One region of the Streptomyces sp. NPDC054863 genome, then DNA from elsewhere that is predicted to be linked to it. Evidence: predicted binding sites of a transcription regulator. Region 1 holds the regulator's gene; each other region holds the start of a gene.
What was found. The regulator HrcA, encoded in region 1, represses chaperone genes, less so after heat shock. The targets are predictions, from matches to a motif close to TTNGCACTCNGNNNNNCNGAGTGCNAA.

Region 1 (9,473 bases):
AGGGCTGCGAGCTGTCGCTGCTGAAGCCCGCCGGGCTGGCCGCCGCGGAGAAGGCGGTAAGGGACGGCCTCCTGAAGGACGGTCCTTACGCCGAGGGCCGCGCGGTGCTCACCCTGCGCGGCCGACTGCTGGCGGACGCGGTGGTGCGGGACCTGGTGGACTGAGCACCGGGCGGGGCCGCCGCGCCACGTGGACTGCGCACCGGGCGGGGCGCCGCGCCACCGGGCCCGCGGGAACTCGCGCGGCGGCCCACCGCGGGGTCCGGCTCCGGTCAGCCCTGCGGGACGTCGCCGACCGTCACGTGGTCGATGAGCCGCTCCACCGCACCGAGCAGGGACGGCTCCAGGTCCCTGTACGTGCGGACCCGCGCCAGGATGTGCTGCCAGGCGGCGCCCGTGTTGTCCGGCCAGCCCAGCGCCCGGCACACGCCCGTCTTCCAGTCCTGGCCGTGCGGGACCCGAGGCCAGCCGGGAATGCCGACGGAGGACGGCTTCACGGCCTCCCACACGTCGATGTACGGGTGCCCGACGATCAGGACGTCGGCGTTCGTCACCTGCGCGGCGATGCGGGACTCCTTCGAGCCGGGCACCAGGTGGTCGACCAGGACGCCGAGTTTCGCGTCCGGTCCCGGGGCGAACTCGGCGACGATCGCCGGCAGGTCGTCGATGCCCTCCAGGTATTCGACGACGACGCCCTCGATGCGCAGGTCGTCGCCCCAGACCCGTTCCACCAGTTCCGCGTCGTGCCGCCCCTCGACGTAGATGCGGCCCGCCCGCGCCACGCGCGCCCGCGCGTTCGTGACGGCGACCGAACCGGAGGCCGTACGGGCGGGGCGCACGGGACCGGCCCCCGAGGGCGGCCGTACGAGCGTCACCGGCGCGCCCTCATGGAGGAAGCCGGCCGAAGTCATCGGGAACACCCGGTGTTTGCCGAAGCGGTCCTCCAGGGTGACCGTCGGACCCTCCGCCGTCTTCTCGGTGCGGATCACCGCACCGCAGAAGCCCGTCGACACCTCCTCGACCACCAGGTCGTGTTCGGCGGGGAGTTCGGGGGCGGGCGTCGACCTCTTCCAGGGCGGGGTGAAGTCGGGGCTGTAGCTGCGCATGCGTCAGACGCTACGACACCTGCCGGGGCCGCCGCCCGGGAGACTCGGTCAGGAGGCCGCGAAACGGCGTGCCAGTGCGTCGCGCTGGGCCCGTACGAACGCCGCGTCCACCACCGCACCGTGCCCCGGCACGTACACGGCGTCCTCGCCGCCCAGCGAGAGGAGCCGGTCCAGTGCCTCGGGCCACCGCCCGCCGACCGCGTCAGGGCCCGCCTGAGGCTCCCCGGACTCCTCCACCAGGTCCCCGCAGAAGACGACCTCGGGGCCGCCCCGAAGGCCCGGCACGAGGGCCACCAGGTCGTGGCCGCTGTGTGCGGGCCCCAGGTTGGCGAACAGGACGCTGCGCCCGCCGCCCAGGTCGAGGGTCCGCTCGCCGGAGACCAGGTGGTGCGGGGCGGCCAGCAGCTCCGCGGCCTCGACGGCGGCGCCGGGCGCCACCCCCTGACGCACCGCGTCGGTGGAGATCGACTCCCGCTGGGAGACGAGCAGCGTGTCCATGCCGGCGGCGGCGAACACCTCGACGCCCGCGAAGACGCCCGCCCCCAGCACATGGTCGAAGTGGGGATGGCTGAGCGCGAGATGCGTCACTCTGCGGCCGAGCAGCCGCTCGGCCTGTAGACGGATCCCGGCGCCCTCGCGCAGCGTCGACCCCGTGTCGTACAGAAGCGCCCCGTGCGCGCCCGCCACCAGGCCGACGGTCGCGTCCCAGCCCGGCAGCCGGCGCCTGCCGACGCCCGGAGCGAGACTTTCCCAGCCGGCCTCTTCCCATCGCATCTCCATACCGTGACGCTAGCGTGAGCTGCCGCCCTTGCCCGGGCAGCACTCCGCCGCCGTACACTGGCCCGGACAATCGTTGGCACTCGCACGCGGGGAGTGCCAGGCAGGGCACCGGGGCACCCGTCCCGTACGCCCGATCCGCACCAGGGAACATCACGGCTTGGAGGTGTGCGCGATGCTCAGTGAACGCAGACTTGAAGTGCTGCGCGCCATCGTCCAGGACTATGTCGGCACGGAGGAGCCCGTCGGCTCCAAGGCCCTCACCGAGCGGCACCAGCTCGGCGTCTCGCCTGCCACCGTGCGCAACGACATGGCGGCCCTGGAGGACGAGGGGTTCATCGCCCAGCCGCACACCAGCGCCGGACGCATCCCCACGGACAAGGGCTACCGGCTGTTCGTCGACCGGCTGGCCGGGGTCAAGCCCCTGTCCACGCCGGAGCGGCGGGCGATCCAGAGCTTCCTGGACGCCTCCCTCGACCTCGACGACGTCGTCGCCCGTACGGTGCGGCTGCTCGCGCAGCTGACCCGGCAGGTGGCCGTCGTCCAGTACCCGTCACTGACGCGGTCGACGGTGCGGCACGTGGAGCTTCTGTCGCTGGCGCCCGCCCGGCTGATGCTGGTGCTGATCACCGACACCGGCCGGGTCGAGCAGCGGATGATCGACTGTCCGGCGCCGTTCGGCGAGGTGTCCCTCGCGGACCTGCGGGCCCGGCTCAACAGCCGGGTCGTGGGCCGCCGGTTCGCCGACGTGCCGCAACTGGTGCAGGAACTTCCCGAGTCGTTCGAACCGGAGGACAGGGGAACCGTTTCGACGGTTCTCGCGACTCTTCTGGAGACGCTCGTGGAAGAGACCGAGGAACGGCTGATGATCGGCGGCACCGCCAATCTCACCCGCTTCGGCCACGACTTCCCGCTCACCATCCGCCCCGTACTGGAGGCGCTGGAGGAGCAGGTCGTGCTGCTGAAGCTGCTCGGCGAGGCCACGGAGTCCGGCATGACCGTACGTATCGGTCATGAGAATGCTCACGAGGGACTCAGTTCTACGTCCGTGGTCGCAGTCGGCTACGGTTCGGGCGACGAGGCAGTCGCCAAGCTAGGCGTGGTCGGACCGACCCGCATGGACTACCCCGGAACGATGGGAGCGGTACGCGCAGTGGCACGTTACGTCGGACAGATCCTGGCGGAGTCGTAAGTGGCCACGGACTACTACGCCGTACTCGGCGTGCGCCGCGACGCTTCCCAGGACGAAATCAAGAAGGCGTTCAGGCGTCTTGCGCGTGAGCTTCACCCGGATGTGAATCCGGACCCGAAGACTCAGGAGCGCTTCAAGGAGATCAACGCCGCCTACGAGGTGTTGTCGGACCCGCAGAAGAAGCAGGTCTACGACCTCGGCGGCGACCCGCTGTCGGCCTCCGGCGGAGGTGGCGCGGGCGGATTCGGCCAGGGTGGCTTCGGAAACTTCTCCGACATCATGGACGCCTTCTTCGGTACGGCGTCCCAGCGCGGCCCGCGCTCGCGGACCCGCCGCGGCCAGGACGCCATGATCCGGCTGGAGATCGACCTCAACGAGGCGGCCTTCGGCACCACCAAGGAGATCCAGGTCGACACCGCTGTGGTGTGTACGACCTGCAGCGGCGAGGGCGCGGCCCCCGGCACCTCCGCGCAGACCTGTGACATGTGTCGCGGTCGCGGTGAGGTCTCGCAGGTCACCCGGTCGTTCCTCGGCCAGGTCATGACCTCGCGGCCCTGCCCGCAGTGCCAGGGCTTCGGCACGGTCGTGCCGACGCCGTGCCCGGAGTGCGCCGGTGACGGCCGCGTCCGGTCGCGTCGCACGCTCACGGTGAAGATCCCGGCAGGTGTCGACAACGGCACCCGCATCCAGCTCGCGGGCGAGGGTGAGGTCGGCCCCGGCGGCGGCCCCGCCGGCGACCTCTATGTGGAGATCCACGAGCTGGCGCACCCCACCTTCCAGCGGCGCGGCGACGACCTGCACTGCACGGTGACCATCCCGATGACGTCGGGCGCGCTCGGCACCAAGGTGCCGCTGGAGACGCTCGACGGGGTCGAGGACATCGACATCCGGCCCGGTACGCAGTCGGGCCAGTCGGTGCCGCTGCACGGGCGCGGTGTGACACACCTGCGCGGTGGCGGTCGGGGCGACCTGATCGTGCACGTCGAGGTGCTGACGCCGTCGAAGCTGGACCCGCAGCAGGAGGACCTGCTGCGCCAACTGGCCAAGCTGCGCGGCGAGGAACGGCCCACGGGGCAGTTCCAGCCGGGGCAGCAGGGGTTGTTCTCGCGGTTGAAGGACGCTTTCAACGGGCGCTGAGCAGCCGATGCCCTGCTGGGGGTCCGGGGGTCGTCCCCCGGGCAGGCACAGTCAGTTGTGCGAAACGGGGTCGGGCCACGGGGCCCGGCCCCGTTTTCGTTCGATTCGGCGGGTGGGCGGGGTCGTGAAACGATGCGGGCATGTCTGTTGAGTCCAGGGTGATGCCCGCGCTGGGAGAGCTGTGCCGGCGAGGGATCGTGCAGGCGCCCATGGCCGGTGGGGCCTCCTGCCCCGAGCTGGCCGGCGCCGTGTCCGAGGCCGGCGGGCTCGGCTTCCTCGCGGCCGGATACAAGACCGCCGACGGGATGTACGAGGAGATCAAGCAACTGCGCGCGCTGACCCCGAAACCGTTCGGGGTCAATCTGTTCATGCCGCAGCCCGCCGCCGACCCGGCGGCCCTGGACCTGTACCGCCAGCAGCTCGCGAGTGAGAGTGCCTGGTACGAGACGCCGATCGCCGAGCGCGACGACCACGGCACCGACGACGGGTACGAGGCCAAGCTGGCACTCCTCGTCGACGACCCCGTGCCCGTGGTGTCCTTCACCTTCGGCTGCCCCTCCAGAGATGAACTCGACGCCCTCACGAATGTCAGGACATTTACGGTCGTCACCGTCACCACCCCGGAAGAGGCGCAGGCCGCCGAGTGGGCGGGTGCGGACGCCGTGTGCGTGCAGGGCATCGAGGCGGGCGGGCACCAGGGCACGCACCGCGACGACCCGCAGACCGACGGCAGCAGCGGGCTCGGGCTGCTGTCCCTGGTGACGCAGGTCCGCGAGACCGTGCAGTTGCCGGTGATCGCCGCCGGAGGGCTGATGCGCGGTGCGCAGATCGCCGCCGTACGGGCCGCGGGCGCGGACGCGGCACAGCTGGGGACGGCGTTCCTGGCGTGCCCGGAGTCCGGGGCGCACGTGGTGCACAAGAAGGCCCTGCGGAACCCCTTGTTCGTACGGACGGAACTCACCCGGGCGTTCTCCGGGCGGCCCGCGCGGGGCCTGGTCAACCGGTTCATGCGCGAGCACGGCCCGTACGCCCCGTCCGGGTATCCCGAGGTGCACCACATGACCGCGGGGCTGCGCAGGGCCGCCGCCCGGGTGGGCGACGCCCAGGGCATGGCGCTGTGGGCGGGGCAGGGGCACCGGCTGGCGCGGGACCTGCCCGCCGGGCGGCTCGTACAGGTCCTTGCGGCCGAGGCGGACTCGGCGTGGACGGAGATGGCTTTGAGGAGGTCGACGTCATGACGGCGCCGGTGTTCGTGGTGGAGAGCGTGCCGCAGGGCGGGGAGTACGTCCTGGAGGGCCCGGAGGGGCGCCACGCGGTGTCCGTGAGGCGCCTGCGGGAGGGCGAGGACGTCGTCCTGGCCGACGGGGCGGGGAACGGCGCCGTGGGCGTCGTCGTCGCGGCGGAGGGCAAGGACCGGCTCGTCGTGAAGATCACCGGGACGGTCGTCGAGGACGAACCCCGGCCGCGCATCACCGTCGTGCAGGCCCTCCCCAAGGGAGACCGGGGCGAGCTGGCCGTCGAGACGATGACGGAGACCGGGGTCGACGCCGTCGTGCCGTGGCAGGCCGCGCGCTGCATCACGCAGTGGAAGGGCGAGCGGGGCGCCAAGTCCCTCGCCAAGTGGCGGGCCACCGCGAGGGAGGCCGGGAAGCAGTCGCGGAGGCTCCGCTTCCCCGAGGTCGCGGACGCGATGAGCACCAAACAGGTGGGGGCACTTCTGGCCACCGCCGACTTCGCCGCCGTGCTGCACGAGGACCGGGACGCCGACAGCGGTGCGCTGGCGGTCGCGGAGCTCCCTCAAGAGGGCAGCATCGTGCTGGTCGTAGGGCCTGAAGGGGGAGTGTCCCCGGAGGAGCTGGCGGTCTTCGGCGCGGCGGGGGCGAAACCGTACCGGCTGGGACGCAGTGTGCTGCGTACGTCCACGGCGGGTACGGCGGCGACGGCGCTGCTGCTGGGGCGCACCGGCCGGTGGTCCTGAACAGTCCCCGCAGGGAAACAGTCCCCGCAGGGAACAGTCCCCGCAGGGAACAGTCCTCGCAGGGAACAGTCCCCCGGGGAGCAGCTCCTGCGGGGGCAGCCCCGTCCTCCACCACCTCAAAGAGGAGTGCGTCATGGAACTCGCTCAAGTCCGGCTGCTGGTCTCGGACTTCCGTGCCTGCTACCGCTTCTACGGCGAGGTGCTGGGGCTGAAGCCCCAGTCCGGGTTCGCCGACGGGCCGTACGAGAAGTTCTCGCCGACGACAGGGTCCGCGGGGATCGCCCTCCAGGACCGGGCCATGATGGCCGAGCTGCTGGGCGAGCTCGCCGCGGACCCCGCCGGGCACCGGTCGTTCGTGGTGCTGCGGGTCGACGACCTCGACCGGTACTGCGAGGAGATCACCGGGCGCGGTGCGGTACTCGTGCACGGACCCGCCGCGATGACGGAGCGCATGCGCGGCGCCCACCTCAAGGACCCCGAGGGGAACCTGGTGGAACTCCAGGAGTGGCTGCTGCTGGGCGGCTGAAACGCCCCTGTCCCTGCCCCGCGCGCGGTGGCAGGCTGCCCCCCATGGGGGCAATGAGGCGAATACGGCACAGGCGCACCCTCGCGGCGATGGCCTTCGCCGGTGCGGCGGTGGCGGGCGTCGTGGCGTGCGAGCCGGGTACGGCGGGCGGTCTGAGTTCCTTCGCGGTCGCGCTGACCACCGACCAGACAGGCACCGGCGCACTGCAGCGCGCCGGGGTCGACGTCAACTGGATGACCTGCACGGCCACCGTCGGGGAGAACGGCAGGGTCACCGCCAACCCCGTCGGGGTCACCGGCACCACCGGCCCCTCCGCCCCGCCCGTCCGCAACGTCGCCACCGTCGCGTGCGAGGGCCAGGACCGGGGCGGGCGCGAGATCCGTATCACGGGCAAGGTCACCGACGAGCGCGACGGGCGGTGCGTGCGCGGCGACCTGACCGCGACGGTGTCGGGGCGGACCGTGTTCCGGGTGAGCGGGATGGGCAACTGCAACGCCCCCACCACCGACCCGACTTCGAGGCCGCCCACGGAGACCACACCGACCACGGGGCCCACGCACCGGCCCACCTGGAAACCGACCTGGCCGACCGGGAACCCCGACCCGACGCCGCCCGTTGGACGTACCACCATCACCGTCGCCCCGCCCGAACCCGACCCCGCGCCCGACCCGAGGCCCACCGTCACCGTCACGGTGACCGCGCCTCGCGACCCCGCGCCCGACCCGGCCCCCGATCCGCGGCCCACCTGCAACTGCCCTTCGGACAAGTGAGCGGCAAACACCAGGTGGTGTGCGGGGTTCGCAGTGGTGGCGGCGGGGCAGAGATGTGCGCGTGTGCCGGGCAGGCCCGGGAGGGCAGCCGTCCGCGCCCGCGGCGTGCGCGCGATGCCCGCCGACATCGAGGCCGGTTGCCGCCACAGCCGTCCGCGCCCGCGGGGTGCGCGGCGCCACCGCGGCCGCGCATACCTACGTAGTTCCCACCAGGGGAATTAGGTGTACGGATCTCCGGCCCTCGGGGGCGCGCGGTGGGGCCGGTGCCCGCCACAGTGGGCGCATGCCTCCCGCATACGGCCTCCCCGTCCCCCGCATCCCCCACGAGCCGGCCCTCGGTGAGCTCCTCGACGTCCTCGCCGACACCCGGCTGGTGACCCTCACCGGGCCCGCCGGAGTGGGCAAGTCGCACCTTGCCGCCCGCCTGGCGGAGTCCGTCACGGATCTCCCCGTCCACCGCGCGGACCTCTCCGACTGCGCCGACGCCGCGCTCGTCCCGCAGACCGTCGCCGCCGCCCTGCACGCCGGGACCGCTCCCGGCAGCGGGACGGACCCGATGGAGGCGGTGCTGCGGCTCCTCGCGGGGCGGCGCGGGCTGCTCGTGCTGGACACCTGCGAGCGCGTCCGGGTGGGCTGCGCGTACCTGGTGGGCAGGCTGCACGACTCGTGCCCCGGTCTGCAGATCCTGATGACGAGCCGCAGCCCGATCGGCGTGCCCGGCGAACACCGGGTGCCGCTGCGCCCGCTGTCGCGCGAGCAGACCGTCGAACTCCTCCGTGAGAAGGCGGCGATGCAGGGGGTGGACCTGCCGGTGTTCTGGACCCGGCTGCTCGCCGAGCGTCTCGACGGCGACCCGCTGAGCGTGCTGCTCGCGGCGCGCACCCTGGGCACGGCCGTCACCCCGCAGCAGCTCTACGGCAGTCTGTGCGAACCGGGGGCACGGTTCGGGGTGTTGATAAACGGTCCGAAGGAGCCCGCCCGGCACCGCACCCTCTTGAGGTCGATCGCGTGGAGCCACGATCTGTGCGGGCGGGCCGAACGGCTGCTGTGGGCAAGGCTGTCGGCGTTCACCGGGAACTTCACCGCCGAACAGGTCGAGACGGTGTTCGCGGGCGACGGCGCCCTGTCCGCGCTGATCGACGCGTCGGTGGTGCTGCCGGAGGACGACGGCACGTTCCGGCTGCCGCTGGCGCACCGGGAGTACGGACAGCTGCTGCTGGCGGGGCTGGGACGGCCGTAGGGGCGCCGCAGCGGCGCCGCGGGGCTGTTGCCGACCCCGGTGGCCGCAGGGGTGCGTGTTTCCCGACCCGCGTGGCCGCAGGAAGGTGTGTTCCCGACCCGCCTCGTCGCTGGCGTGTGCCGCCTTCGTAGGCTGACCGCATGTCCGACGAGTCACCTCTGATACGCAGCCTGCGCGCGGCCGTTGCGGCTGCCCCCGACGACGTACCCCTGCGGCTGCACCTCGCCGAGCTGCTGCTCGACGCCGGGTGGGGCGACGCCGCCGTCGCGGAGGCGGCCGTCGCGCTGACGCACGCGCCCGGCGATCCGCAGGCGCGGGCGCTGATGGCGCGGGCGATGGGAGGGCCCGTGGCCCCGGCGCCCGCGCAGGAGCCAGTGGTGTCGGTGGCCCAGGCCCCACGGGCGCCCGTGGGGCAGGCCCCCGCGCCGTCCGGGCCGCAGACCCCGGCAGGGTTCGACTGGCGGGCCGCCGAGCAGGAGGTGGGGGACGTGGTGCCGCCGCGCTTCGCCGCGACGGGCGACACGGCAGCGGCGGCCCCGGCTGCCGGCGACACGGCAGCGGACGGACCGCCCACGGGAGTTGGGCGTCCGCTCAACTCCGACGGCAGCGGCGACCCCGGCGACGCACCCGCGTACGACATCGAGGCGCCCGGCCGCATCCGCCTCGCCGACGTCGGCGGCATGCAGGAGGTCAAGGACCGCCTGGAAGCGGCGTTCCTGGCACCCATGCGCAACCCGGAGCTGCGCAG
Region 2 (9,473 bases), on a different contig from region 1:
GACCGCGTGCTCAGCCAGCGCTCCACCTCTTCCAGCACGCCCGTCACTCCTCAGTCCTGGAGACATCTGTGATCTATCTCGCGGTCCGGACGGCTGGCACGCCCGTCCGGGGGTTCGGTTACAGTCTTGAACAACGCGGACGACCGTCGCATGTCGGGGTCTGTACGCACACAAACACCCGGGCCGTACGCACGGCACCCGGAGTCATAGCGCTCATCCAGAGGGACAGAGGGAAACGGCCCGTTGAAGTCCCGGCAACCCCCCGAACGACCGCGAGGTCAGGTCGGGAAGGTGCCAATTCCGTCTCGTGGCGAAAGCCGTCGCGGGGAAGATGAGGAAGGACCTCGCCATCATGGCTGTGCAGACCACCGAAGCCACTCGGGCCGCCGAAGCCGCTCGGAACACCACTCCCGTAGACCTCGGCCCCGCCGCCGCCCTCTCCTGCCGCGAGTGCGGGGAGCGCTTCGAGCTCGGCCCGATCTTCGCCTGCCAGCTGTGTTTCGGCCCGCTGGAAGTGGCGTACGACCTCCCGACCGGAAGCCCCGAGGAGCTGCGCAAGCGCATCGAGGCCGGCCCGGAGAACATCTGGCGCTACGCCCCGCTGCTGCCCGTCCCCGCCGACGTGGCCACCAAGCCCAGCCTGAACCCCGGCTTCACGAAGCTGGTCAAGGCGGACAACCTGGCCCGTGAGCTCGGCGTCACCGGCGGTCTGTACGTCAAGGACGACTCCGGCAACCCGACGCACTCCTTCAAGGACCGCGTCGTCGCCATCGCCGTCGAGGCCGCCCGTGCCTTCGGCTTCACGACGCTCTCCTGCTCCTCCACCGGCAACCTGGCCGGCGCGGTCGGCGCCGCCGCCGCGCGGGCCGGCTTCCGCTCCTGCGTGTTCATCCCGCACGACCTGGAGCAGGGCAAGGTCGTCATGGCCGCCGTGTACGGGGGCGAGCTCGTCGGCATCGAGGGCAACTACGACGACGTGAACCGCTTCTGCTCCGAGCTCATCGGCGACCCGCTCGGCGAGGGCTGGGGCTTCGTCAACGTCAACCTGCGCCCGTACTACGGCGAGGGTTCCAAGACCCTCGCGTACGAGATCTGCGAGCAGCTCGGCTGGCGGCTGCCGGACCAGATCGTCATCCCGATCGCCTCGGGCTCGCAGCTCACGAAGATCGACAAGGGGTTGCAGGAGCTGATCAGGCTCGGCCTCGTCGAGGACAGGCCGTACAAGATCTTCGGCGCCCAGGCGGAGGGCTGCTCGCCGGTCTCCACCGCGTACAAGGCCGGTCACGACGTCGTGAAGCCGCAGAAGCCGAACACCATCGCCAAGTCGCTGGCCATCGGCAACCCGGCGGACGGCCCGTACGTCCTGGACATCGCCCGCCGTACGGGCGGCGCCGTCGAGGACGTGAACGACGAGCAGGTCGTCGACGCGATCAAGCTCCTGGCCCGCACCGAGGGCATCTTCGCGGAGACCGCGGGCGGCGTGACCGTCGGCGTCACGCAGAAGCTCATCGAGGCCGGTCTGCTGGACCCGACGCTCACCACGGTCGTGCTCAACACGGGAGACGGTCTCAAGACGCTGGACGCGGTGGCCCCGACCACGGGCCCCTCCGCGACCATCCGGCCGAGCCTGGACGCGTTCCGCGACGCCGGCCTGGCCCGCTGACACCCTCGACCCGTACGACGTACGCAACGGAAGGCTGAACACCATGAGCGTCAAGGTCCGCATCCCCACCATCCTCCGCACGTACACCGGCGGCGAGTCCGAGGTCACCGCCGAGGGCGCCACCCTGTCCGAGGTCATCGCCGACCTGGAGAAGAACCACACCGGCATCGCCGCCCGCGTCCTGGACGACCAGGGCAAGCTGCGCCGCTTCGTGAACGTGTACGTGAACGACGACGACGTGCGCTTCGAGAGCGGCCTCCAGACGGCCACGCCGGACGGCGCGGGCGTCTCGATCATCCCGGCCGTCGCGGGCGGCTGATCCCGCGAGGGGCGGTCAACCGCCCTCCCGTTCACCCAAGTTGCCCTCTCCGCTCACAAGCGGAGGGGGCAATTCTCTATGGTTGAAAGAGGTAGAGTAGGGGAAGCCCCGCTCTCCGCCTGTGCCCCGCGCATATGAGAACGAGAGAAGATGCGGGCCGCGCCCGCGAGCCTTTTGCCGCCGATGCGCACACTATGTCCGGCCCGACTTGCCCTGGAATCACGGTAGTTGACCGATCCGGGCGTTCAGGCGTGCGCAGAATTCTCGTCCGATTGACCTGTTGCAGAGGGCAGTTGGGCGGATACATTCAGCCGCGGTCGACGCGCTTCGGCGCACACCTACCGCGTTCCTGTCGGCGGGTGGGGTCTGACCCGGGGCCGCGAAGTGCGGTCCCGCGCAAGGGCCAGTAATAGGGGAGTTAGGCATGGCTCAGGGCACCGTCAAGTGGTTCAACGCGGAGAAGGGGTACGGCTTCATCGCGGTCGACGGTGGTGCGGATGTTTTCGTCCACTACAGCGCGATCCAGATGGACGGCTACCGCACCCTTGAAGAGGGTCAGCGAGTCGAGTTCGAGATCTCGCAGGGCCAGAAGGGTCCGCAGGCGGACATGGTCAAGCTCGCCGTCTGATCTCGGCGCGATCGGCCACAGACGCACTACCGATACTCACGCGCTCAGGGCTCGTACCTCGTCACAAGGGGTACGGGCCCTTGGTGCGTCCGGCGCCGGACGCCCGGCATCCGGCCCACGGCGTGCTGTTCCCGCCAGGATCTGTGGTAGCCGCTTGCACTCGCAGGGGTCGAGTGCTAATCATTGGCGTTAGCACTCTCCCAGTGAGAGTGACAGAAACTTGGACCAGGTAGGTGAGGTCCGAAGGGTGCGGGGGTAAGGAATCCTCCGCATTCTCGGGCCGTCCGTCGCGGGCACCGACCACCGGTCCGGAGAAATCCACCCCGTCCTGGGAGGACCACTTCACATGGCCAAGATCATCGCGTTCGACGAGGAGGCCCGGCGCGGCCTCGAGCGTGGCATGAACCAGCTCGCCGACGCCGTCAAGGTCACCCTTGGCCCCAAGGGCCGCAACGTCGTCCTTGAGAAGAAGTGGGGCGCCCCCACGATCACCAACGACGGTGTCTCCATCGCGAAGGAAATCGAGCTGGAGGACCCGTACGAGAAGATCGGCGCCGAGCTCGTCAAGGAGGTCGCGAAGAAGACGGACGACGTCGCCGGTGACGGTACGACGACCGCGACCGTCCTCGCGCAGGCGCTGGTTCGTGAGGGCCTGCGCAACGTTGCCGCCGGTGCCAACCCGATGGCCCTGAAGCGTGGCATCGAGAAGGCCGTCGAGGCCGTCTCCGCCGCGCTCCTGGAGCAGGCGAAGGATGTCGAGACCAAGGAGCAGATCGCTTCGACGGCCTCCATCTCCGCCGCCGACACCCAGATCGGCGAGCTCATCGCCGAGGCGATGGACAAGGTCGGCAAGGAAGGCGTCATCACGGTCGAGGAGTCGCAGACCTTCGGCCTGGAGCTTGAGCTCACCGAGGGCATGCGCTTCGACAAGGGCTACATCTCGGCGTACTTCGCGACCGACATGGAGCGTATGGAGTCCGCGCTGGACGACCCGTACATCCTCATCGTCAACAGCAAGATCGGCAACGTGAAGGACCTCCTTCCGCTGCTGGAGAAGGTCATGCAGTCCGGCAAGCCGCTGCTGATCATCGCCGAGGACGTCGAGGGCGAGGCGCTCTCCACCCTCGTCGTCAACAAGATCCGTGGCACGTTCAAGTCCGTCGCCGTCAAGGCCCCGGGCTTCGGCGACCGCCGCAAGGCCATGCTGAACGACATCGCCATCCTCACGGGCGGCACGGTCATCTCCGAGGAGGTCGGCCTCAAGCTGGAGAACGCCGGTCTCGACCTGCTCGGCCGCGCCCGCAAGGTCGTCATCACCAAGGACGAGACGACCATCGTCGACGGTGCGGGCGAGAGCGAGCAGGTTGCCGGTCGCGTCAACCAGATCCGCGCCGAGATCGAGAACAGCGACTCGGACTACGACCGCGAGAAGCTCCAGGAGCGCCTGGCGAAGCTGGCCGGCGGCGTGGCCGTCATCAAGGCCGGTGCCGCCACCGAGGTCGAGCTCAAGGAGCGCAAGCACCGCATCGAGGACGCCGTTCGCAACGCGAAGGCCGCCGTCGAAGAGGGCATCGTCGCCGGTGGTGGCGTCGCCCTCCTCCAGGCCTCGGCCGTCTTCGACAAGCTGGAGCTCACGGGCGACGAGGCGACCGGCGCCAACGCCGTCAAGCTCGCGCTGGAGGCCCCGCTCAAGCAGATCGCCGTCAACGGTGGTCTTGAGGGTGGCGTCGTCGTGGAGAAGGTCCGCAACCTGCCCATCGGTCACGGCCTGAACGCCGCGACGGGTGAGTACGTCGACATGATCGCCGAGGGCATCCTGGACCCGGCGAAGGTCACGCGCTCCGCCCTCCAGAACGCCGCGTCGATCGCCGCGCTGTTCCTCACCACCGAGGCCGTCATCGCCGACAAGCCCGAGAAGGCCGGCGCTGCCGCCCCGGGTGGCATGCCGGGCGGGGACATGGACTTCTAAGTCCCCCTCTCGCTGGTAGCAGTACGTACGCCCACCGGGGCGGTATCCCTTCGGGGGTGCCGCCCCGGTGGCGTTCCCGGCTGGGCGTTCCCAGGTGGCCGGCCGGGGCCGGTCGTCACAAGCTGAAGCGCATGGACTCCCTGGACTCAGTGATCGTCGACATCAACGACGCCTTCTGGAGTTACCTGCTCATCCCGCTGGTGATCGGCGCGGGGCTGTACTTCACGGTCCGGTCGAGGGCCGTCCAGGTGCGGATGTTCCCCGAGATGATCCGGGTGCTCGGCGACAAGGCGCTGCCGGACGCGCAGGGCCGCAAGGCCGTCTCGTCGTTCGGCGCCTTCACGATCTCGGCGGCGGCGCGGGTCGGGACGGGGAACATCGCGGGGGTGGCCGCCGCGATCACGCTCGGCGGGCCCGGCGCGGTGTTCTGGATGTGGGTGATGGCGACGGTCGGTGCGGCTTCGGCCTTCGTCGAGTCGGCGCTGGCGCAGCTGTACAAGGTGCGCGACCACGACGGTACGTACCGGGGCGGGCCCGCGTACTACATGCAGCGCGGGCTGGGGAAGCGGTGGCTGGGCGTGCTGTTCGCGGTGACGATCACGGTCACCTTCGGGTTCGTCTTCAACGCGGTGCAGGCCAACACGATCGTCTCGGTCGTCGGCGGGTCCTTCGGCGGTGCGGCCTCGTGGCGGGAGCCGGTCATCGGGGTGGCGCTGGCGGTGCTGCTCGGTCTGGTGGTCTTCGGCGGGGTACGGCGCATCAGCAGCGTGACGCAGGTGCTGGTGCCGGTGATGGCGCTGTTGTACCTCTTCCTGGGCGTGGCCGTGGTCGTCCTCAACATCACCGATCTGCCGCGGGTGCTGGCGGACATCGTGGGCAGCGCCTTCGGGTTCCGGGAGGTGGCGGGCGGGGCGATCGGCACGGCGATCCAGCAGGGCATCCGGCGCGGGATGTTCTCGAACGAGGCGGGCCTCGGGTCCTCGCCGAACGCGGGCGCGGCGGCGGAGGTCTCGCACCCCGTCAAGCAGGGCCTCGTGCAGGCGCTGGGCGTCTTCTTCGACACGATCCTGATCTGCACCATCACCGCGTTCATCATCCTGACGACCAACCCGGAGCTGGCGGGGGCCAGGCAGGGCGCGGACCTCACGCAGAACGCACTGACGTCGTCGCTGGGCGGCTGGGCCGGGCACGTCCTGACGGTGGTCGTCTTCATGCTGGCGTTCAGCTCGATGATGGGGAACTACTACTACGGGCAGTCCAACATCGAGTTCATCACCGGGGACGAGAAGAAGTGGGTGCTGCCGGTCTACCGGGCGCTGGTGCTGACGGTCGTCTTCCTGGGGGCGCTCGGGTCGGTGTCCATCGTGTGGAACCTCGCCGACATCTTCATGGGGTTCATGGCGCTGGTGAACATGGTGGCGATCATCCCGCTGTCGGGCATCGCGTTCCGGCTCCTTGAGGACTACCGCGCGCAGCGCAGGACGGGCATCGACCCGGTGTTCGTACGGGACCGGATGCCGGAGCTGCGGGACGTGGACTGCTGGCAGCGGTAGCGCCCTTAGGGGCGCGGGGCTCTGTTGGATTTGCGGCTCCGCCGCGTGGGCGCGGCCAGCCACCACGCACCCGCACGTACGGACTAGACCCCGACCGGCGTCTTCGGCTCCGCCGGGTCCGCAGCCGTCTCCGCCGCCGGAGTGTTCAGCTCCGACAGCATCGTCTTCGTGAAGCCGAAGTAGTACGTGGCGGCGAAGCCGACGATGTAGCCGATGAGGAGGCCGCCCGCGTAGACGGCGATCGTCGTGCCGAGGCCGTGGTTGCCCTGGAGGAGCGGGAAGAGGGCCCAGCCGGACGGGCCGATGGCCGTCGAGCCGACCTTGTCGCCGAGCATCGAGAAGAGCCCGACGAACGCGCCGCCCGCCGCGCCGCCCGCGCACGCCGTGATGAACGGGCGGCCGAGGGGGAGCGAGACGCCGTAGATGAGGGGCTCGCCGACGCCCAGGATGCCTGCCGGGAGGGCGGACTTGATGGTGTTGCGGATCGAGTGGTTGTTCTTGAGGCGCAGGAAGACGGCCGCCGCGCAGCCGACCTGACCCGCGCCCGCCATCGCCAGGATCGGCAGCAGGACGGTGAAGCCCTGCTGCTCGATGAGGGTGGTGTGGATGGGGATGAGCGCCTGGTGCAGGCCGAGCATGACGAGCGGGAGGAAGAGACCGCCGAGGACCAGGCCCGCGAAGGCGCCGGTGTGGTCGAGGAGCCAGTCCGCGCCCGTACCGATGGCGGTGGAGATCTCACCGGCGACGAACATCAGGCCGAAGATGGTGACCAGGCCGGAGAGCAGCACGGTGAGGGTGGGTGTGACGAGGACGTCGAGGGATTCGGGCACCCAGCGACGGCACCACTTCTCGATGTGTACGGCGAGGACGGCCGCGGCGAGTGCGCCGAGCACACCGCCCTGGCCGGGGGAGAGGATCTGGCCGAACGCGTCGATCTTCGCGACGCCGGGGAAGACGATGATCGCGGCCACGGCCCCGCCCAGGATGGGCGTACCGCCGAACTCCTTCGCGGTGTTGAAGCCGACGAAGACCGCGATGAGCGCCATGAAGCCGGACGCGATGGCGGCGAGCGCCGGGGTGACGGCGGGCAGCCAACCCAGGTTGATCAGCAGGCCGTTGAGGCCCGCGATGATGCCGCAGCCGATGAGGGCGGGGATCAGGGGGACGAAGATGTTGGCGATGCGGCGCAGGAAGAGCTTGAACGGGGTGGCGTTCTTGGCCTTCCGGGCGGCCTTGAGGGCGGCGCCCTCGGCGGCCAGTTCCTCGGCGGTCGGCGCGTGCGCGGCGGAGGTCCTGCCCTCTTCGACGAGGGCCTCGAACTCGGGGGTGACGCGGGCGACCGTGCCGGGCCCGAGGACGATCTGGTACGTGTCGTCCTCGACCACGCCCATGACTGCGGGCAACGCCTTGAGCGCGTCGTCCTGGACGCGCGTACGGTCGCGCAGGCCCAGCCGGAGGCGGGTCATGCAGTGGACGACCGAAGTGACGTTGTCCGCGCCGCCGACGAGCGGAAGGATCGCGGCGGCAGTGGCGCGGTTCTTGTTCTCAGGGGTGTCGGTGCTCATGGTGCGTGGTGCCTTGCTGTGCGGGGGAGGGGGGTTACTTCTGGTGCGCGGACCTGAGGGCCGCGCGCAGGTGCCCGTGCTCTTCGTCGAGCAGGGTCTTCGCCGTGGGGCCGTCGACGTCGCCGATGAGGATCAGGATGGCGTTCTTGACCTCTCCGTCGGCGGCCGTGAGGGCGGCCTCGATCTCGGTGTCACCGGCGCCGGTGGCGAGGGAGACGATGCGGCGGGAGCGGGCGCGCAGCTTCTCGTTGGAGGCGCGGACGTCGACCATCAGGTTTCCGTACGTCTTGCCGAGGCGGATCATGACGAGCGTCGAAATCATGTTGAGGACGAGTTTCTGGGCGGTGCCGGACTTCAACCTCGTTGATCCGGTGAGGAGTTCGGGTCCGACGACGACCTCGATGCCGTGCTCGGCGGCGGCAGCGAGGGCGCTGTCCGCGTTGCAGGAGAGGCCGACGGTGAGGGCTCCCCGCCTGCGGGCGTGCTCGACGGCGCCGATGGCGTACGGGGTGCGGCCGGAGGCGGAGATGCCGATGACGCTGTCGTTCGCGTCGACCTTGAGCGCGTCGAGGTCGGCGGCGGCCAGCTCCTTGCTGTCCTCGGCGCCCTCCACCGCCTTGACCATGGCGGAGGGGCCGCCCGCGATGAGGCCGACGACCTCGCTCGGGTCGGTGTTGAAGGTGGGCGGGCACTCGGAGGCGTCCAGGACGCCGAGGCGCCCTGCCGTACCGGCGCCCGCGTAGATCAGCCGGCCGCCGCGCGCCATCCGCTCCGCGATCCCGTCGATGGCGGCGGCGATCTGCGGCAGTTGCGCGGCGACGGCCGCAGGGACGGTCGCGTCCTCGCTGTTCATCAGGGCGGCCAGCTCCGGGGTGGACAGCTGGTCGATCTCGGCGAGCTCGGGGCGGAACGCCTCGGTGGTGAGGGTGTCGAGCTGGGCGCGCAGCTCGCCGTAGGGGGAGGCGGTGTTGTCGGTGGGGGTGCTGGTCATGGGGGAGGGGTCCTTATCGGGTGGTGCGGGGGTCGTGGCGGTGGGCGAGTGCCTCGTACGAGGCGGCGAGTGCGGGGCCCGCCGTGTCGTACGTACGCTGGGCGACGCCCACGAACAGGCAGTCCACGACGAGGAGTTGGCTGGTACGGCTCGACATGGCGGCCGGTCGCAGTTCGCTCTCGCGGGCCGTGGAGGTGGTGAGGACGTGGTCGGCGTACTGGGCGACGGGCCCGCCGGGGCGGCCGGTGATCGCGAGGGTCGTCGCACCGTGCTCGAAGGCGACCCGCAGCGGCTCGATGGTGTCGCCGGTCGACCCGGAGTGGGTGATGGCGATGGCGACGTCACCGGCGCGCAGCAGTACGGCGTTGGTCACGGCGAGGTGCGGGTCGCTGTGTGCGTGGGCGAACAGTCCGATCCGCAGGAGCTTCTGTGCGAGGTCCATGCCGACGAGGGCGGAGGCACCGGCGCCGTAGATCTCGACGCGGCGGGCCTGGGCCAACGCGTTGACCGCGGCGCCGAGCTGGACGGTGTCCAGACCGGCGGCGGTGTCGGCGAGGGTCTGCTGCTCGTCGTGCGCGAGCTTGGCGACGACGTCGGCGATCGGGTCGTCGACGGCGATGTCGGCGGTGACGGCGGGGGCGCGCCCGGACTGCTGGTGGGCGGCGAGTCCGGCGAGGGCGAGGCGGAGGTCGCGGTAGCCGGGGTAGCCGAGGAGGCGCGAGGTCCGTACGACGGTGGCTTCACTGGTCCCGGTGAGTTCGGCGAGTCCGGTGACGGTGAGCGCG
Region 3 (9,473 bases), on a different contig from region 1:
GGCGGCTACGCGAAGATCTCCAACGCGGTGAAGGCGGACAACGCCCCCGACCTGGTGTCCATCGAGTACCCGATGCTGCCGGAGTTCGTCAGCCAGGGTTCGGTGCAGGACATCGGCTCCCTGCTCGGCGACGACGTGAGGACGAAGTTCCTGCCGCAGGCGGTCGAGCTGACGACGCTCGGCGGCAAGAACTGGGCGGTGCCCTTCGACGCCGCACCGCAGGCCTTCTTCTACCGCAAGGACCTGTTCGCCAAGTACGGCGTCGAAGTACCCAAGACCTGGGACGAGTTCGAGGCCGCGGCCGAGAAGGTCAAGAAGGCCGACGCGAAGGCGCGGATCGGCACGTTCTTCCCGGACGACCCGACGACGTTCCAGGCGATGGCCTGGCAGGCGGGCGCCCGGTGGTTCAAGGCCGAGGGCGACACCTGGAAGGTGAACACCACCGACCCGGCGACCGCCAAGGTCTCCGCGTACTGGCAGAAGCTCCTCGACGGCGACCTGATCCGCAACAACGCGTCCTTCAGCCCGGAGTGGACCAACTCCCTCAAGAGCGGCGGCACCGTCGGCTACCTCGGTGCGGCCTGGGGCGCGGGCGTCCTCAAGGGGACGCTCCCGGAGCAGAGCGGCAAGTGGGCGGTGGCGCCGATGCCGACCTGGGACGGGAAGGCGGCCAGCGGAATGCTCGGCGGGTCGACGTTCGCGGTGACCAAGGGCAGCAAGAAGGCGGCTGCGGCGGTCGAGTTCGCGAAGTGGATGACGACGACGGAGGCGGGCATCAAGGCCCGGATCGCGTCCGGCACTTCGAGTGCCTTCCCGGCCGCTTCCGAGCTGCGCCCGACGGCCAAGAAGGCGTTCGACGCGAAGTACTACGGCGGCCAGGACATCTACCAGGTCTTCGAGGACGCCGGTACGTCGATCAGGGCGGACTGGTCGTGGGGGCCGAGCACCGGCACCACCAACAGCATCATCAAGGACCAGTTCGGCAAGGTCACCCACGGTGGCACCACGATCGCCGACGCGGTGAAGGCCGGCCACGACGCGACCGTCGCCGAGCTGAAGAAGCGCGGCCTGAAGGTCGAGGGCTGAGCAACACCATGACCACCACCAAGGCCGGTACCCGGCCCGGCGCTTCCGGTGCCGGGCCGGTCGACCCCGCCGCCCGGCCGTCGCGCGCCCCGGGCCGGGCCCGCTCGGCCGCCCGCGCCCGTACCAATGCCGCCGCAGCCCTCTTCCTCACTCCCTTCTTCGTGCTGTTCGTCCTGGTCATGGTCGTGCCGATCGGATACGCGGTGTGGCTCAGCCTGTTCAGCGAGAAGCAGTCGGGGCTGGGCTTCGGCGGGGTCGAGACCGTGTTCAGCGGACTCGACAACTACGCCTCCGCGCTGGGCGATCCGGCCTTCCGCGAGGGCTTCGTCGTACTCCTCGGGTACTGCGCGCTCTACATCCCGCTGATGATCGGCGGAGCCCTCGCGCTGGCGCTGCTGCTCGACTCGGCGCTCGCCCGCGCGCGTCGTTTCTTCCAGCTCGCGCTGTTCCTGCCGCACGCCGTGCCCGGCATCATCGCCGCGCTGATCTGGGTGTACCTGTACACACCGCAGCTCAGCCCGGTGGTCGACGCGATGGAGGCCGGCGGGATCGGCTTCGACTTCTTCTCGCCCTCGGGCGCCCTGCCCTCGGTGGTCAACATCGCGCTGTGGGAGTGGCTCGGCTACAACATGGTGATCTTCTACGCAGCCCTCCAGGCCGTCGACCGGTCCGTCCTGGAGGCGGCCACGGTGGACGGGGCGGGGGCCTGGCGCACCGCCTTCAGCATCAAGGTGCCGCTGATCAGGGCCTCGGTGGTGATGGTCGCGCTGTTCACGGTCATCGGCTCGCTCCAGCTGTTCACCGAACCGCTGATCCTCAACAAGGGCACGGGTTCCGCCGTCACCTCCACCTGGACGCCGAACATGTACGCCTACACCGCGGCCTTCGACCGCAACGACTACGGGCTGGCCGCAGCCGCCTCCGTGCTCCTCGCCCTCACGGCCGCACTGCTGTCGTTCGTGGTGACCAGGCTGGCGGGCGGACGCAAGCAGAAGAACGCCGGCCAGAACAACGCCGACCGGAAGAAGGCCGACCGGAAGCGGGCCGGTCAGGGGAACGCCGGCCAGAAGAAGGCCAAGAAGGTGGCGACCGCATGAGCACCCACGCAGGCACCTCTCCCGGCAACCGCTGGCTTTCCCGTACGGCGGTCAACGGCGCGCTCGTCCTCGCCACGCTCTACATGCTCTTCCCCCTGGTCTGGCTGCTCACCGCCGCCACCAAGGACGCCGGCGGACTGCTCGCGGGCAACGCCTTCTCCTTCGAGGGCTTCGACCTCGGCCGGAACCTCTCCGACCTGGCCTCGCACGGCGACGGCATCTACTTCCGCTGGTACGGCAACTCCCTGCTGTACGCGGGTGCGGGGGCCGTGCTCAGTTCGCTGGTGAGCGTGGCCGCGGGCTACGCCTTCGACAAGTACGCCTTCCGGGGCAAGGAGAAGCTGTTCTCCACGGTGCTGCTCGGGGTGCTGGTCCCGACGACCGCGCTCGCCCTGCCGATGTACCTGCTGGCCAGCAGGATCGGGCTGGTCAACACCTACTGGTCGGTCCTGCTGCCGGTCCTGGTGCACCCCTTCGGCGTCTACCTCTCCCGGGTCTTCAGCGCGGGCTACATCCCGAACGAGGCCCTGGAGGCCGCCCGTATCGACGGCGCGGGCGAGCTGCGGATCTTCCTCTCGATCGGTCTGCCCATGGTCATGCCGGGCTTCGTGACCGTCTTCCTCTTCCAGTTCACCGCGATCTGGAACAACTTCTTCCTCCCCCTGGTGATGCTCTCGGACCAGAAGCTCTTCCCGCTGAGCCTCGGCCTGTACGCATGGAACTCGGGCGCCCACGCCGAGCCGACGTACCTCCCGATGGTCGTCACCGGCTCCCTCCTCGCCGTCATCCCCCTGATCGTCGCCTTCGTCTCCCTCCAGCGGCACTGGAAGGCCGGGCTCACGGCCGGCAGCGTCAAGTGACGGGTGCAGCACCCGGGGTCCGAGCGCCGAACGAACCGATGAGGAGACCTGAGTTCCACCATGCACCACGCCACTGACAATCGCCCCGCGACCCTCCTCGCCATGGCCCCCGGCATCGCCGAACGCCTCCTCACCGACGAGCACCGCACCCGCCTGGCCCGGATCGCCCGCACCGACCCGCACCTGGTCGCCCACGACCTGCACTCCCCCGCGTACGCGACGGCGCTCGCCGGGGCGGAGGTGCTGCTCACCTGTTGGGGTGCGACCCCGCTCACCCCCGAGGTCCTGGCCCGCGCCCCGAAACTCCGCGCCGTCGTGCACGCCGCGGGTTCCGTCAAGCACCACATCACCCCGGCCTGCTGGGACCGCGGCCTGCTCGTCAGCGCGGCTGCCGGGGCCAACGCCCTGCCCGTCGCCGAGTACACGCTCGCCGCGATCCTCTCCGCGGGCAAGCAGGTCCGCCAAGCAGCGCTGAAGTACCGGGAGTTGAACGGCGCCGCCCACGACTGGCGCACCGAGCTGCACTCCTCGGGCAACTACCGCCGCACCGTCGGCATCGTCGGCGCCTCCCGGATCGGCCGCCGCGTCATCGAGCTGCTGCGCCCCTTCGACGTGCACACGCTGCTGTACGACCCGTACGTGAGTACGTCCGAAGCAGCCGGACTCGGCGCCGAATCAACGGACTTGGCCGGCCTCTGCGCCCGCAGCTCGGTCGTCTCCGTGCACGCCCCGCAGCTCCCCGAGACCCACCACATGATCGGCGCCGCACAGCTGGCGGCGATGCCGGACGGGGCGACGCTGATCAACACGTCGCGGGGCTCACTGGTCGACGAGGCGGGGCTCCTGGAGCATTTGCGCTCAGGCCGCCTGGAAGCCGTACTGGACGTGACCGAGCCCGAACTCCCGCCCGCCGGTTCGCCGTTCTACACCCTGCCTAATGTGCTGCTCACCCCGCACATGGCGGGGTCGTTCGGGAACGAGCTGCATCGGATGGCGGACCATGCGCTGGGTGAGTTGGAGCGGTACGCGGCGGGGGCGCCGTTCTCGGAGCCGGTCCACCGTGACGCGCTCGGGCACTCCGCGTAGCGCGTGCCGCAGGGAACACCAACCGCCCGGCCCCGCCACCACGCACCGAAGCCCGGCCCCCGCCACGAAGGTGGGGACCGGGCTTCAGTGACGTACGGCCGAAACCGGCCGTACTACCGACTGAGCCTGAGCTCAGTGGGAGTGGCCGTGGCCGCCGTGACCGGCGTCGCCCTCGTCCTCGGCCGGCTTCTCGACGACCAGGGTCTCGGTCGTGAGCAGCAGCGACGCGATGGACGCGGCGTTCTCCAGGGCGGAGCGGGTGACCTTGACCGGGTCGATGACGCCGGCCTTGACCAGGTCGCCGTACTCGCCGGTGGCGGCGTTGAAGCCCTGCCCGGCCTCCAGGTCGGCGACCTTGGAGGTGATGACGTAGCCCTCAAGGCCGGCGTTCTCGGCGATCCAGCGCAGCGGCTCGACGGCGGCGCGGCGGACGACCGCGACACCCGTGGCCTCGTCGCCGGTCTTGCCGAGGTTGCCCTCAAGGACCTTCACGGCGTGGACGAGCGCGGAGCCACCACCGGAGACGATGCCTTCCTCGACCGCGGCGCGGGTCGCGGAGATGGCGTCCTCCAGACGGTGCTTCTTCTCCTTGAGCTCGACCTCGGTCGCGGCACCGACCTTGATGACGCAGACGCCACCGGCGAGCTTCGCCAGGCGCTCCTGCAGCTTCTCGCGGTCCCAGTCGGAGTCCGTGGACTCGATCTCGGCCTTGATCTGGTTGACGCGGCCCTTGACGTCCTCGGAGTTGCCCCCGCCGTCGACGATGACCGTGTCGTCCTTGGAGATCGTGACGCGGCGGGCGGTGCCCAGGACGTCCAGACCGGACTGGTCGAGCTTGAGGCCGACCTCTTCCGCGATGACGGTGGCACCGGTGAGGGTGGCCATGTCACCGAGCATCGCCTTGCGGCGGTCGCCGAAGCCCGGGGCCTTGACGGCCACGGCGTTGAACGTGCCGCGGATCTTGTTGACGACGAGGGTGGAGAGCGCCTCGCCCTCGACGTCCTCGGCGATGATCAGCAGCGGCTTGGAGCCACCGGCGCCGATGACCTTCTCCAGGAGCGGCAGCAGGTCCTGGATCGAGCCGATCTTGCCCTGGTGGATCAGGATGTACGGGTCGTCGAGGACGGCCTCCATACGCTCCTGGTCGGTCACCATGTACGGCGAGAGGTAGCCCTTGTCGAAGGCCATGCCCTCGGTGAAGTCGAGCTCCAGGCCGAAGGTGTTGGACTCCTCGACGGTGATGACACCGTCCTTGCCGACCTTGTCCATCGCCTCGGCGATGAGCTCGCCGACCTGCTGGTCCTGCGCGGAGAGCGCGGCCACGGCAGCGATGTCGGACTTGTCCTCGATCGGGCGGGCGGTCGCGAGGAGCTCCTCGGACACGGCCTTGACCGCGGCGTCGATGCCCTTCTTCAGGGCGGCCGGGGAGGCACCCGCGGCGACGTTGCGCAGACCCTCGCGGACCAGCGCCTGGGCCAGCACGGTGGCGGTGGTCGTACCGTCACCCGCGATGTCGTTGGTCTTGGTCGCCACCTCCTTCACCAGCTGGGCGCCGAGGTTCTCGTACGGGTCGTCGAGCTCGACCTCACGCGCGATGGTGACACCGTCGTTGGTGATGGTCGGGGCGCCGAACTTCTTGTCGATGACGACGTTGCGGCCACGGGGGCCGATCGTCACCTTCACGGTGTCGGCAAGCTTGTTGACGCCGCGCTCAAGGGCGCGACGGGCGTCCTCGTCGAACTTCAGGATCTTCGCCATGGAGCTTTTCAAGTCCTCTCGGAATACGAACTGCGCAAGCACGCGGCCCGGCCGGGGTGAACCGCGGGCCTACGTGAAAACGAGCTACGCCCCTGACCACCCGGCGTGTGAGCGGGGGCCAGGGGCGCAGATCAAGCAATGCGGAAGCTAAGTGCTTCTCGGCTGCCTACTTCTCGATGATGGCGAGAACGTCGCGGGCCGAGAGGACGAGGTACTCCTCGCCGCTGTACTTCACTTCGGTGCCGCCGTACTTGCTGTACAGCACTACGTCGCCGACGGAGACGTCGAGCGGCAGGCGCTCGCCGTTCTCGAAGCGGCCCGGGCCCACGGCGAGGACGACGCCCTCCTGGGGCTTCTCCTTCGCGGTGTCCGGGATGACCAGGCCGGAGGCCGTGGTCTGCTCGGCGTCGAGCGGCTGGACCACGATGCGGTCCTCAAGCGGCTTGATGGCAACCTTGGAGCTTGCGGTCGTCACGATCCGGTCTCCCCCTTCGGAGATCTCACGGGGTTAACAGTCTGGGGTGGCGACCAGGTGGATCCGTCGTCGCGGGTGCCGGACCTGCCTGTCGCTGTGTTGGCACTCTCCAGTGGTGAGTGCCAGGGCCGAGACTATGACGCGGTTAGCACTCGGTCAAGCGGAGTGCCAATTCAAGCCCCCCGGGAGTGGCTCGGACGCCCCCTGGGAGTGGTCCCGGGGCCCGCCGGGGCAGGTCACAGATAGTCCTCCAGCCGCGCCACCGTGAACCCCTGGTCCTGGATCCTGCGCAGCATGCGGGTCGTCATCTCGGTGATGGTCGAGCCCTTGAGCTCGTCCGGGCCGCGGAAGTGGGCGAGGACGATGTCACCGGACTTGAGGCGGTCGCCCTCCGCGTAGCGCATGTTGTGGATCTGCATCGACTCGCGCCACAGGACGAGGGCCCGCACGCCGCAGCTGCCGGCCGCGCGCACCGTGTCGTCGTTGTAGTTGCCGTACGGCGGGCGGAAGAGGGTGGGGCGGGTGCCGAAGCGGGCCGCCAGACGGTCCTGCTGGCCGCAGATCTGCTTGCGCTGACCCTCGTACGACAGCGTCCGCAGGTTCGCGTGTCCCGTGGTGTGGTTCTGGATCGTGCCGCCGCCCGCGTCGCGCAGGTGCTTGAAGTGGTCGTAGTCGCTCCCGGCGACGCTGTCCGTCAGGAACATGCTGATCGGGAGCTTCAGCTCCCCGACCATCTTGACGAACCGGGGGTCCTTCTCCGCCCCGTCGTCGAAGGTCAGGAAGACGACCTTGTCGCGGGTGCGGACCCGGTCCAGGACGACGGGCGGTCCTGACGCCTTGAGCACGGGCTTACGGTCCGGGCGCGCCGGGACCGGCGCGAGGGGGCCCGCCAGGCCCCAGCGCGCGTACGCCTTCAGGGGTACGCCCCGGGCGTCGGTCCCCGGTGCGGCGGGCGCGGGCGCCGCCTTCTCGGGCGTCGCCCGTCCGGGCGTCGCAGCCTCCGCCGCGGTCCCTTCCGGCGGTGCGCCGGAGCCGTCCCCGGCCCCTGGCCCCGCACATCCGCTCACCCCCGCGACGAGCACACCGACCGCCACAGCCCCCGCCACCCACAGTCCCGACCGGCGTGCCCGTCCTCGCATCACACGTAATCCTCCAGCTTGGCCACGGCGTAACCCTTGGCGGTGATCGTCTTCATGACGCGACGAATCATGTCGGGCATGGACCCCTTCCAGTCACCCCGCCCCCGGAAATGGGTGAGGACGATGTCGCCGGGGTGCAGGTCCTTGTCCCATTCGCGCCATTCCATCCGGTCCGGGAAGGCCTCCGCCGCCCACAGCGGGACCGCCTTCACCCCGCAGGTCTTGGCGGCGAGCAGCGTGTCCTTGTTGTAGTTGCCGTACGGCGGGCGGAAGAGCGGAGGGCGCTTGCCGTAGCGCTTCTCGATGTTGGACTGCTGGCCGCAGATCTCGCGCTTCTGCCCGTCGTACGAAAGGCCGGGCAGATAGCGGTGGTTGAGGGTGTGGTTGTGCAGGGCCACGCCCTTGCGCTGCATCTTCTTGAAGTACGCGTAGTCCTCCTTCACCAGGTAGTCGGAGAGGAACGCGCTGTACGGGATCTTCAGCTCGGCCATCATCCGGATCAGCTCGGGGTCCTTCTCGGCCCCGTCGTCGATGGTCAGGAACACGACCCTGTCCTTGACCGGCACCGTCGTGAAGACCGGCGGCAGTCCCTCCGAGACGTGCCCGTCCACCTCGAAGCCCTGCCGGGTCTTGATCTTCGGCTTGGCCCTGGGCGCCGGAGGCACGGCCAGCGGCGTCTGCGCCAGCCCCCAGCGCCTGGCCGCCACCACCCGGGCCGCCTGCGCGGCCTTGGCCGCGGCCTGCTCGCGCCGCAGCTTCTCGGCGGGCGAGAGCAGGGCGCCGCCCGCGCCGTCCACCGCCTTCCGCCCCTCCCCCGACTCCCCCAGCTCCCCCGACTCCTTCCCGACGGCGGACCCGCCCCGCCCGCCCGTCTTCTCCTCTGCCGGGGTCGCGCACCCCGAGGCGATCGCGGCCGTCACCAGAACCGCTACCGCCATGGTGCCCCGCCTGCGCCCGACTGCTCCCGAGATATCCACAGAGAGCCCTCTTTCTTCTGCTTGTCGTACAAGTCGCATGGCGCCGCATCCTGTCAGCGGGGCGGGGCGGGGGGTGGGCGACACGGGGAGGGGGCACGGACGGTCGCCCACCTGGCCCACAGAGGGTCCCACCTGGCCCACAGGGGGGGTGGGGCGGGCGGGTCGGGCGGTTCTGCCGGGCTGGACCACAATGGGACGGGTGACGAACCACTCCGGCCGCCCCTCCGGCAACGACAACGCCGACGCCTCCGGCACCTCCGGCGCCGCTGGTACCTCCGGCGCCACCACCGGCCCTGGCACCACCGACGCCGCCGTCGGCGCAGACACCCCGGGCGGCCCAGGCACCCCGGACACCACCGGCGCCACCACCAGCACCAGCACCGAGACCGCCGCCCTCGCCGCCTTCCGTGCCCTCCTCACCCCCGAGGGCCAGGCCCTCCTAGCCGAGCTGCGGGACTACGACCCCGCCCAGGCCCTGGCGCTCGCGACCCGGCTGCGCCGCGACCATCCCGTCGAGCTGGTGTCGGCGGCACTCGCCCAGGCCCGGCTGCGGCAGCGGGCGGCCGCGAAGTTCGGCGCCGAGGACGCGCACCGGATGTACTTCACGCCCAACGGGGTCGAGCAGTCCACCCGCAAGTCGGTCGCCGACCACCGGGCGGCCCGGTTCCGTACCCTCGTCCCCGCCGCCACTCCCCACGTCCTCGACCTCTGCGGCGGCATCGGCGGCGACGCCCTCGCCATGGCCCGCGCGGGCCTGGCCGTCACCGCCGTCGACCTCGACCCCGCCACCTGCCTCGCCGCCCGCGCCAACGCGCGGGCCCTCCTCCCCGACCCCGCCGCGCTCACCGTCGTACAGGCCGACGTCCTGACGTACGACCTGACCGGCGCGCAGTCCCTCTTCATCGACCCGGCCCGCAGGTCGGGCGCCCGCGGCCGGATCTTCGACCCCGAGGCGTACTCCCCGCCCCTCTCCTTCTCCATCGAGGCGGTGCGCG

Region 2: a site for HrcA is predicted at 2,800-2,826, ahead of groL (chaperonin GroEL). Genes of this name have one in related genera too.
Region 3: a site for HrcA is predicted at 6,508-6,534, ahead of groES (co-chaperone GroES). Genes of this name have one in related genera too.

What each region holds. Positions count from the first base shown of each region.
Region 1 is NZ_JBSGZD010000074.1:13,433-22,905, reverse strand. It holds gene hemW (radical SAM family heme chaperone HemW) at 1-164, shown strand, start outside; gene ACWGIG_RS16320 (DUF3097 domain-containing protein) at 272-1,105, opposite strand; gene ACWGIG_RS16315 (MBL fold metallo-hydrolase) at 1,154-1,885, opposite strand; gene hrcA (heat-inducible transcriptional repressor HrcA) at 2,058-3,074, shown strand; gene dnaJ (molecular chaperone DnaJ) at 3,075-4,211, shown strand; gene ACWGIG_RS16300 (nitronate monooxygenase) at 4,352-5,449, shown strand; gene ACWGIG_RS16295 (16S rRNA (uracil(1498)-N(3))-methyltransferase) at 5,446-6,189, shown strand; gene ACWGIG_RS16290 (VOC family protein) at 6,323-6,715, shown strand; gene ACWGIG_RS16285 (hypothetical protein) at 6,760-7,485, shown strand; gene ACWGIG_RS16280 (ATP-binding protein) at 7,769-8,725, shown strand; gene ACWGIG_RS16275 (AAA family ATPase) at 8,866-9,473, shown strand, end outside.
Region 2 is NZ_JBSGZD010000039.1:29,006-38,478, reverse strand. It holds gene ACWGIG_RS10905 (glucosyl-3-phosphoglycerate synthase) at 1-38, opposite strand, end outside; SAM riboswitch class I at 211-338, shown strand; gene thrC (threonine synthase) at 353-1,663, shown strand; gene ACWGIG_RS10895 (MoaD/ThiS family protein) at 1,707-1,982, shown strand; gene ACWGIG_RS10890 (cold-shock protein) at 2,407-2,610, shown strand; gene groL (chaperonin GroEL) at 2,957-4,579, shown strand; gene ACWGIG_RS10880 (alanine/glycine:cation symporter family protein) at 4,711-6,132, shown strand; gene ACWGIG_RS10875 (PTS transporter subunit EIIC) at 6,216-7,697, opposite strand; gene murQ (N-acetylmuramic acid 6-phosphate etherase) at 7,732-8,688, opposite strand; gene ACWGIG_RS10865 (MurR/RpiR family transcriptional regulator) at 8,702-9,473, opposite strand, start outside.
Region 3 is NZ_JBSGZD010000038.1:17,675-27,147, reverse strand. It holds gene ACWGIG_RS10620 (ABC transporter substrate-binding protein) at 1-1,086, shown strand, start outside; gene ACWGIG_RS10615 (carbohydrate ABC transporter permease) at 1,095-2,183, shown strand; gene ACWGIG_RS10610 (carbohydrate ABC transporter permease) at 2,180-3,043, shown strand; gene ACWGIG_RS10605 (hydroxyacid dehydrogenase) at 3,104-4,129, shown strand; gene groL (chaperonin GroEL) at 4,262-5,887, opposite strand; gene groES (co-chaperone GroES) at 6,054-6,362, opposite strand; gene ACWGIG_RS10590 (polysaccharide deacetylase family protein) at 6,599-7,501, opposite strand; gene ACWGIG_RS10585 (polysaccharide deacetylase family protein) at 7,501-8,517, opposite strand; gene ACWGIG_RS10580 (THUMP-like domain-containing protein) at 8,927-9,473, shown strand, end outside.